3 regions of the Paenibacillus sp. GYB003 genome follow, and region 3 is predicted to be linked to each of the others. Evidence: riboswitches for the same ligand, from Rfam matches in the RefSeq annotation. Region 3 holds a riboswitch; each other region holds the start of a gene.
What was found. A riboswitch is a leader RNA that binds a small molecule or an ion and turns the genes downstream of it on or off. The one in region 3 is predicted to bind cyclic di-GMP.

Region 1 (3,277 bases), on a different contig from region 3:
AATTCGGTGCGATCGGCGGACGATTCACTTCGACCGTAACGCCGTTGGATTTCCGGGTTTCATGATCCCCTGACAACAAATTGTCGTACTCCACAGTTGCTTGGTTGGAGACGGCAGTCGTTTTGTATTTCGAGAGGATTTTTACTTTAAATTGGACCGTTGTCCCGTCAGGTAAGACGTCGACGTTCGGGATTCTGCCTGCTTGGCTTCCATTCGCTCCGTTGCCTAAGCGAACGACTACCCGATTTTCACTTGCCAGAAACTCACCCTGGTCATCTCCCGCTGCATCCGTAAGTTTCCCGCTGTTAGGTCCGGATACGATTTCTAGGGAGCCGGGGATGTATTCTGTTCCGTCGGGGATAAGGTCCGTAAATAATGTGTTGCTTGTCTCGTCCCCTCCATCATTTATAAAGTTGACCGTATAGGTTAAAACATCTGCTTCCTGTACATTATCAGCGGGGTCTACGGACTTTGTTACAACACCACACGGCTCTGTGCCTAGGAATATGTCATCCAAGAAATTACCAGTATTCGGAGCTCCAGCGACACTTCCAACTGATTCGAAACCAAATCGCGTTACGGTTTGACTCTCAGGAACTTTATAAGTCCCACGATACTCCACCCATCCTTGGGAAGTGTGAGTTTTTATTGTTTCAACAACAGGTAGTTTACTTGGATCAGTTGTACTTGAGCCTATTCTGACAGCCATGGTATCGAACCCATGCACCTGGTTTAGATATACAGCTCTGTGTGATAGTCGCCAACTAATGGTTTGTCCCGGTATTGTTTGGACATCCTGATACAATTGACCAAATTCATAAGCGTTCAATTCCACAAACTGTTCTCCATCTGGAACATCAGTTATATGATATTTGTTATTAATATTAGGATGTATGCCAAGTTTAGTTGGTGACGCAAATTCAATACTTCCTGAACTATCAGTAGTTTCCCAGCCAGGTACAAAGTCATCATAAATCGTCTTCCATTGAACACCATCATGACGGACAGAATTACTAGGGGGATTCAACAAGTCAGGGTCTTCAAAACTACCGTTAATTAATGCAACTCTATTCCCGCAAGGAAACTGAGATGGATCTGCATGTGCTGTTTGGTTCCCAAGCGGCGCTAGTGGCAGCCAATTGCTGACGATTAAAGCTGTAGCTGCTGTGATGGCGGCCCGTTTCATTAACCGCAAGTTCATTTTTTCGACCTCCAGTTCAATTCACTTTCGGTGTCTTTTTTCTAAACCTGCCAGCATTAAAGTTAGCCGATAGTATTACACATTCGAGATTTTTTTCATAAGTGACTCTATCGGCTTGCCATTGTAAAGGGAGGCATTATGTATCCTTCATTCGCCTCAACTGCACCAACTGTTATAATTTCCTCTATAACCTCTTCCCTCCATGATGTTTAATTTTTACCTATAGACAAAGCTAAGAGCTCCGGCTATCATTTGCTCAAAATTTTAAGCATCTTAAAAAAAAGTAGGCCTGTGTCCAAAAACAGACGGAGGCCTCCGTCGTATTCGGCAGCTGGCTGGCGGTAGCATTTGCATTGCTCAGCAAATCCGTTAGCCCCTATAGCTTTGCGTCCCCACTTTTCAATGGGTTTGCCATGTCGTACGAGCAGTTAAATAGTTGAAAATTTTAACATAACTTAAAAGTATAATATAAAATAATTATAAATTAGGTACTTCAGACTCATTTTTTGTAGTTATTTCTTTCTATTTGTTGTTTTTAGGAAAAATATGATGATAAAAGAGCGCCGGTCAACCTATTTTATTAAAACCTTTGTTTTGTTATAAAAACAAGAGAGCTGCCCGATGAGGACAGCTTGTCTTACCCGCCTATTCTTTAAAACTCCTCATGATCCTGCTCAAAGAATCCCATTAGCTTCAATGTATTGGCCATACTTTCGGTTCCCTCAAGTATCTTCCTGCGGATCAAGCCATAGCGGAAGAACAACAACGTCTCCTTGTAAGAGTATCCCTGCATGAACCTGTAATCGACAGCCTTCTTTGCGTCTGGATCCCGAATTAAAGTGAATGCCCTCCAGAGCTGATGCGCGTAGAACCGATACCGTTGATACACCCAGCGTTGCTTTTCAATCAGAATTGTAGCATTGGCTGTCTTGACCGCGTACAGATCCTCCTGATCGATTCGACGAGCTACCTCGCCGTCAATTATCGTCTGCTTCAAGCTTAAGCGTATTGCGAATTGTCCGCGCTACGCTTTTTTTGATTTATTGTGTACCGACGTGGATACGAAAAAGATCATCGTTGATCGATTGGGACAATTCAATATCCGGACATCTGCACATATAATTCAGAAGAATTAAAAAACGCGGGAGGGAATTTGGATGACAGACGCTTTTGTGGAGCGCTCATTGGATGAAGTTCGATTTTGGTCTCGAATCATGAAGGAGCATTCTCTTTTTTTAAAATTGGGATTTCGATGTGAAGACACGCAACTGATCTATGAAGCCAATTACTTTTATGGTGTTTTCGAATCAATCGAGAACAGGGCCAATGCATTTACGATCGGAACGGACCCTCAAACGATCCGAAAATTTAATGAAGAAATTTATAATGCCGTTTCACACATTTGGGCTTTTAAACGAAAAGTGCTTGGATTGATTTTGACGTGTCAGCTGCCAGGGGCAAATAATTTCCCTTTGCTGGTCGATCATGTAAGCAGGGAGGCGAACTATTTCAGAAATCGGTTGGCTGAGCTTAATTCGGGTAGGTTGGAGCCGTTGCCCGACGCCATTATTGACGAAAACGTTTTTTTTCTGAGAATTATGGCCGATCATGCCAAATTCATCAGTCATTTGCTTGATCCTTCCGAACGGAAGCTTGTCGAGCAAGCAAACGATTTCAGCCACGATTTCGATCAATTGTTGTTTCAAGCAAGAGATTTAGAATCCATGCGACCCCAATCGCAGACCGTACCACTTCTTGATCAATTCCTCGACCAAAACAGAGTTTCGGTTACATCTCTTCGTGACTTCAAAAGGACAGCACGTGATTTAATTGAGGCATGCCGTATAAAGAGCATCATTCATCCCCTTTTGGCCGATCATGTGTTTCGTGAAGCTGAACGTTTCCTATTCATTATTGACCTATTTGAAAATAGTTTGTGTGGAAAGCCAGTGAAATCGATGCAAGAACTCATATTTGAATAATCATAGAGGATGATGGCCAAACTGCCCTTTCGTATTAAGGTATTCAGGATCATCCTATGGCGGATCAGGTTTGTCACGGAACGGCTATCGCCAA
Region 2 (3,277 bases), on a different contig from region 3:
CGATCGCGTTTTTCAGCACGTTGACGAACACCTGCTTCATCTGGTTTTCATCGCATCGGATCGGAGGAATGTTGGCCATCTCTTCGGTGACGAGCCGCACCTTGTTCATGATCGCCTCCGTATCGAGCAGCGTCACCACGTGATCGAGTACCGTGCGAATATCGGTATCGCGGAAGCTCGCCTCTTTCGGCTTGGACAGCAGCAAAAACTCGTTGACGATAAAATTGATCCGCTCGAGCTCGTTCAGCATGATCGGATAGTACGCCTTGTTCTCGGTCGGAGCCGATTGCTGCAGCTGTATGAAGCCTTTCAGCGCCGTAAGCGGGTTGCGGATTTCGTGGGCCAGTCCGGCGGCCAGCTGTCCGGTCACCGCAAGCCGGTCGGAGTTGCGAAGCAGCTCCTCCGCTTTTTTCTTGTCGGTAATATCTTTGGCGACGCCGTAAATCCCTACGATCTGATGATCGGCGATGATCGGAATGTTCGTTACGTCGGCGATGATCGTATGCCCCTCTTTATGCAGCAGCTGCAGCTCGAAATGGATCGAGCCGCCCTTCATCGTCTCCAGAAACGACTTCAGCGCCTTCGGACGGTCGTCCGGATGAATGAGCGCCACGAACTGCCTGCGGGTCATTTCCTCGGCGGTATAGCCGAGCAGGTCGGCGGCGGCCGGATTGACGGCGATGAGCTTGCCTTTGCGGTCGAACGTGCAGATCGGATCGGGATTATGCTCGATCAAATCCGCCGTCTTCCCGTGGAACGTCGGCAGCCGGTGATGCAATTTGAATTCGTACATGTTCAAATCGGCGTCATGGAGCAAATCTTCGATCCGTACGCTCCGGTCGGGCTTCGAGGCGGCGACGCCGACGGAAAAAGAAAGCGACACCGGCGGCGTCCCGTCGCCCATCGCGAACGATTGACCGTTCAGCTCGCCGAGCAGCCGCTCGCGAATGCCTTCGAAAGGAGGCGAATCTTCGACGACGAGGACGAATTCGTCCCCGCCCAATCGGCCGGCGATTCCGTTCACATTATGGACCAGCCCGCGCAAATAGTCCGCGACGTGCAGAATGACTTTATTCCCGACCATATGCCCGTGCGTATCGTTGATTTGCTTGAAAAAATTAAGGTCGATCAGCAGCACGCGGACCGCCTTGCCTTCGTCGATCAGCCGCTGCCCGAACAGCAGCGTCTGCTGCAGCGAAGCAAGCCCGGTGAGCGAATCGATCATGCTGAGGTGGCGGTACTCGTTTCGCTCCCGTTCGAGCTTTCGCGTGTAATGCGCCACTATCGTGTAAGCCATCGCATGGAGCGCGATAAAAAACAGATGCGTCAGCCATTGCTGCCCTTCGGGCGTGTCGGCGTACGCATACAAATTGAGACCGATCGCCAGCGCCGCTGCGAGCGTATACAGCGGACTCGGCAGAAGAAGCGCGTAAAACAGCAATAGCGGATAGGCGGTTAAGAGCAGGGCGAACAAGCCGTCCGGCCGCATAAAGACGATGTACGCCAGCAGGGCGAGGCTGGACAGGCCGTATGCGGCTTTCCGGCGTTTGTTCAGCGCCGCGGCCGCCAGAAGCGACAATGTAAACAGAAGCGAAGCGAGCGACCGGGCAGCATCCGGAATCGCGTCGATGAGCGCGCCGACGCCCGAGAGCAGCGCGAGAGCGGCAAGCAGCGCTTCCTTTCTCCGGAAGACGGACAAGCGGAACGACCGAAACGCGCGGGTTATGTGCATATGGTTCTTCCCTTCCGTTAGGTTTGTCGGTATGCGTCGTTTATGCGGACGTGAGCGATGAGAGACAGCTGCGGAGGCGCGGCGAGGGCTTTCGAGGCTCGATTCCGATACTTTGCCGCGACCCGGGGGGACGATTAGCTCTGCAAGCTAAAAAAAGCCGTACCCGGATTCAGGGACGGCCGATGGCATGATACGATCAACGCGAACGCGAGCGTTTCAGCAACCCAGCTGTCATAGTTCTGCCGAACCTTAGACCTGTGGCTTTGCGTCCCTGCCTTTCGGCAAGTTTGCCAAACTTCCATTTCCAATTATTTGCTGGTAGTCTACCTGAACCTTAATATACCATACCTTTTCTTTCAACGAAACTAAAAATCGAACGATTCTAATTTTTCTGCAAATCCCGAATGTTCGAACATTTTACAACACATTCGTATCGGACGAATCGGGCAAAAATCCGCTCTGGCTCACTTTGACCCGTTCCGGCGGGAAATGGCGGCCGAGCGCTTCGACGATGTCCTTGTACCGTTCGCGATCGTACCATTCCGTATAACCGGTCTTCTCGAACAAGGTCCGGATGCCGAGCTGCTCCGTCCGCCTTCCGGAGCTGCCGTCTCCCATGAAAAAATCGTCGACGCAAACCCGCCGGGTCGCCGCGGCGATCGTCCCGGCGAACTGCGGGCTGCTCGGCAGCACCGGCGAAACGGCGGCCTGCGTTCGAAGGCCCGCCTCGGTCAGCTTGCGCAAGGCGGACAAACGGGCGGCGATCGGAGGGGCGGACGGAGTGAACGCCTTCCGTACGGATTCCATGTCGGTTTCTACCGTCATGCTGATCCGAACGCGATCCTTCAACCGCAGAAGCAGATCGATATCTCGCGTCACGAGCGGGCTGCGCGTCTGCACGAACAAAAAGTCGGGCGGTTCGTCCGCCATCGCGGCAAGCAGCGAACGGGTCACGAGCTCCTTCGCCTCCAGCGGCTGGTACGGATCGGTGCTCGACGACATGAAGATCGTTACGGGCCCTTTCCGTTTCGCCTTGGCCAGCTCGCCGGCGAGCAGCTCCGCCGAGCCGACCTTCACGTCGACCCATTCGCCCCACGGCTCCCGGCGGAACAACGCGACCGGCATTTTGCGGACGTAGCAGTACGAGCACGCGAACCCGCAGCCTGCGTACGGATTGAGCGTATGGCTGTAGCCGGTCAAATATCCCGAAGCCGGGTTGAGCAGCCGCTTCGGCTGCGTGCGGCGGATTTCGATCATCGCTCCCCCTCCGTCCGGCCGGACGCCAGCTCCTCGAGCAAGCGGCTCAAATCGAGCCCTTCCATCGACGCGATTCGTTTGCTGTGCTCGCCGAACGGGAGCGACTCCGTCACCGAGTTCGGGACGATGACGCAGTGAAGCCCGGCGCGCCGCGCCGCCAGCGCTCCGTTCGGCGAATCCTCGAACGCCAGCGCTTCCTCCGGCAAGACGCCCAGCCGATCGACGGCCTGCACGTACAGCTCCGGATCGGGCTTCACCTTCGCGACGTAATCCCGCGTGCGAATGACG
Region 3 (3,277 bases):
TATCGCGCGGCATCATACAAGCCGGCTGCTCCGGCACGTCTCACTTCCTACACATATTTGTATGTAAAGTTACAAAACTATTGACAAACCGCCGCCGATATTCCCATAATGGGGAAACGGCCAACGCGGACGAAACGCGTTCCGCGCCTCGGGCAATTCCTTTCGCCCCGACGCACGGACCTATGGATCCCACCTTATCGAGAGAGGCGAACGACATGAAACTGCTAGGCATATCGGGAACGATTATCGGCTCGAAGACGGCGATCGCCGTAAACGAAGTGCTCCGGGAGGCGCGCAGGCACGATCCGGCCGTCGAGACCGAGCTGCTCGACCTCAAACAATACGACGTCGTATTTTGCGACGGACGCGACCCTTCCGCTTATACGGGCGATACGAAGCGGGTTATCGACGCGATCACCGGAGCCGACTTTTTCGTCATCGGCACGCCGATTTTCCAAGCTTCGTTGTCCGGACCGCTCAAAAACGTGTTCGATCTCATTCCGGTTTCGGCGCTTCGCAAAAAGGTCGTCGGCTTCGTCGCCACGGGCGGCACGTACCAGCACTATCTCGTCATCGAAAACCAGCTGAAGCCGATCGCCGGCTTTTTCCGGTCGTACGTGGCTCCGAGCTACGTCTATTTGCACGACAGCCATTTCAACGAACGCAAAGAAATCGCCGATCCGGACGCCGCCGAGCGTATCGAACGTCTGGCGCACGAGCTCGTGTTCATGCATAAGCGATTGGGCGATGCCGGCGCGAGAAACGGGGAATCGGAATGAAGCTGAACGTAACCGACGAAGCCGTCCGTTGTTTCGCCGAAGAATGGGGATTTCGCGAAGGCGAGCATATACGCATTTACGTCCGATACGCGGGCGGCGGGGAAAACCCGTACGCGCTCGGCATAATGAGCGCGAAGCCGATCGATGCCGGGCTGCGGGCGACCGCCGGCGGCATGACGTTTTTTATGGAGGAAGCGGACGTCTGGTTTTTGGAGAACCGCGATTTGACGCTGGACGCGCAAGGCGAAGACATCTATTTTCAGCTGCCCGAATAAGCCCCTTTCCCTTTGCCGTATCCGAATGAACCGACTTCCAAGGCCGCATCGCCCGATGCGGTTTTTCGTGTTCCCGCCGTTTTGCAGCGGCATGCGCTCAAGAAAAAAGCTTCCGCGCCGTAACGGCGGGAAGCCCGGTTCGTATGGAAGCCGATGGTCAGCGCAACGTCCGCTTGGAGGAGACGTACTCCTGCAGCAGACGGTACAATTGGATCACCGAATCCTGGTTTTTGCAGAAACGGAACGAAATTTTCATCTCGCCCTGCCAATAAAAAATAAACAGATTGTTTTTGCGCCCGATGACCAGCTCGACATCCCATTTCGAATCGGTCAGCCGGTATTTGTCGCGGTTGAAAAACAGCTTCGGCCCTCCCGACGTGTCGTACATGCCGAAAAAATCGTCGCCCAATTTTACGTAAAATCCGCGCTCCGTTGAATTGAGCCGCTCGTCCATTAAAGTTCAGCCCCTTTGCTCCGTAAGTAATCGACCTGCTGCGTCCCCATCCATCCGTTTATCCAAAACAAAAAAACTTCAAACCGTTCGTTCGGCAGCTGGCTGGCATCGTCTCCGCTCGTCTTAGCCTGAGACTTTAGCCCCTGTAGCTTTGCGTCGCCGGCTTTCGCCGGGTTTGCCTTTATCGGGAAGCTTTCGAAGTTTTGGCTTCTATTTTATCGATTCCTACCTTAAGCATATAGAAGGGCTTGTCCGTCCGCATCCTCCTTTTTACCTATTTTTAGACATTAACGACTATTTTCGGACGTTTTTCGTTCCTTTCGACACGGCAGCGGAGGTCGAACGGAAAGCGAGGGGCGGTCGCCCGCCCCTCGCTCCGGATCGTATCGATGCTTGTTTCCGAACGCCTTTTCAGGACGATCAGATAAAGGCGCGGCTAACGATGACCAGCAAAATGAACAACACCAAAATGACGCCCGTCGAAGTAAACAGTCCGCCACCATAGCCGCAACCGGCACCGCCAAGGTATCCCATGTCCAGTCCTCCCCGATATCGAGTTGTTGCGGTCGATTCCCAATGGCGGCGAAGCGTATCGTCTACGTCCGCCGATTGCGAAATTAGGACCACACGATCTACGATATGAGACGGATGCCGTCTCGGACTGGATTTTTGTCCATATTGGCTTAATTTTTTAGGGTCATCGGCCGGAGCGTTCGTTTTTGATGACGAGCACCGGAATCGGGGAATGCTGTACGACGTAGTGACTGACGCTGCCGAGCACCAGCTCCTTGAACGTGCCGAGTCCCCGGCTTCCGATGACGATCAGGTCCGCGTCCATTTCTCCCGCGAACTCCAATATCGAAGCGGCCGGATCGCCCTGCAGCAGCGTAAACGTCGCGTCCGGCAGCCGGGCGGCTCGCGCCTTCGCCTCTTCCAAAATGCGCTCCGACTCCGACATTTCTTCAAGCTCGGTAAGGACCGGCGCTACCACCATCGCCTCGCCCACGACGAAATTCGGGAGCTGGAACGCGTGGGCGACCGTCAGCTTCGCTCCCGGAGCGCCGCGAACGAGATCGACGGCGCGATCCAGAGCCGTCTGCGATTGCGGAGACCCGTCATACGCGACCAGCACATGATGAAATGGCATACACTTACACCCCGCTTAGGATGGTGATAACCGTATGTGCAGCGTTCGTACGGTTCACCGGATTAGTTGGCGTCTCTTTATATTTGTACCCCAACTCAGTCCGGTTGAATCGTCGGCGGATGCAATTGATCGGTCGTTCGAACGAATTCGCCGTATGACCATATCCCGCTTTGCCGCGTTCCGTCCGGGTACGTCTTGCTGCCGCTGCCGTGCTCGAGGCCGCCGTCCCAGCCCCCTTCGTAACGGGTCCCGTCCGCCCAAACATAGACGCCGTTTCCGTGAAAGGTTCCTTCGCGCCATTCGCCGCTGTACGAATCGCCGTTCGCGTAACGTTTTTCGCCGGAGCCGTGCTCCAAGTCGTTGACCCACGTTCCCTCGTACGTCGTCCCGTCGGCCCATACGTACGTTCCCCGGCCGTGCTTCCACGGCCCCTTCGTCTCGCCGCGGTAGACGCCGCCCCGCTCGTCGGTCATGCCCTTCGCAGCGCCCGCCGCTCCGGCGCTTTCGCGCCATTCCGCCTCCCGTTCGGTGCCGTCGACGAAGACGATCGTTCGGCTTCCCGCTTCCTCCGCTTCGTTCATCCCGTTCCCGCGGACCGCCGGAGCGCGCGCCGCCGAATCGG

Region 1: another riboswitch for cyclic di-GMP. It lies ahead of PV407_RS22945 (Ig-like domain-containing protein); the one in region 3 lies ahead of PV407_RS10910 (hypothetical protein).
Region 2: another riboswitch for cyclic di-GMP. It lies ahead of PV407_RS00590 (ATP-binding protein); the one in region 3 lies ahead of PV407_RS10910 (hypothetical protein).

The regions. Positions count from the first base shown of each region.
Region 1 covers NZ_JARBDC010000069.1:304,759-308,035, forward strand. Annotated here, with positions in the region: gene PV407_RS22945 (Ig-like domain-containing protein) at 1-1,201, opposite strand, end outside; cyclic di-GMP riboswitch class I at 1,525-1,624, opposite strand; gene PV407_RS22950 (hypothetical protein) at 1,854-2,198, opposite strand; gene PV407_RS22955 (DUF2935 domain-containing protein) at 2,359-3,183, shown strand.
Region 2 covers NZ_JARBDC010000001.1:123,350-126,626, forward strand. Annotated here, with positions in the region: gene PV407_RS00590 (ATP-binding protein) at 1-1,732, opposite strand, end outside; cyclic di-GMP riboswitch class I at 1,948-2,034, opposite strand; gene PV407_RS00595 (SPL family radical SAM protein) at 2,150-2,989, opposite strand; gene PV407_RS00600 (HAD family hydrolase) at 2,986-3,277, opposite strand, start outside.
Region 3 covers NZ_JARBDC010000032.1:17,498-20,774, forward strand. Annotated here, with positions in the region: gene PV407_RS10900 (NADPH-dependent FMN reductase) at 216-779, shown strand; gene PV407_RS10905 (HesB/YadR/YfhF family protein) at 776-1,054, shown strand; gene PV407_RS10910 (hypothetical protein) at 1,212-1,508, opposite strand; cyclic di-GMP riboswitch class I at 1,599-1,698, opposite strand; gene PV407_RS10915 (YjcZ family sporulation protein) at 1,929-2,042, opposite strand; gene PV407_RS10920 (universal stress protein) at 2,206-2,655, opposite strand; gene PV407_RS10925 (MORN repeat-containing protein) at 2,751-3,277, opposite strand, start outside.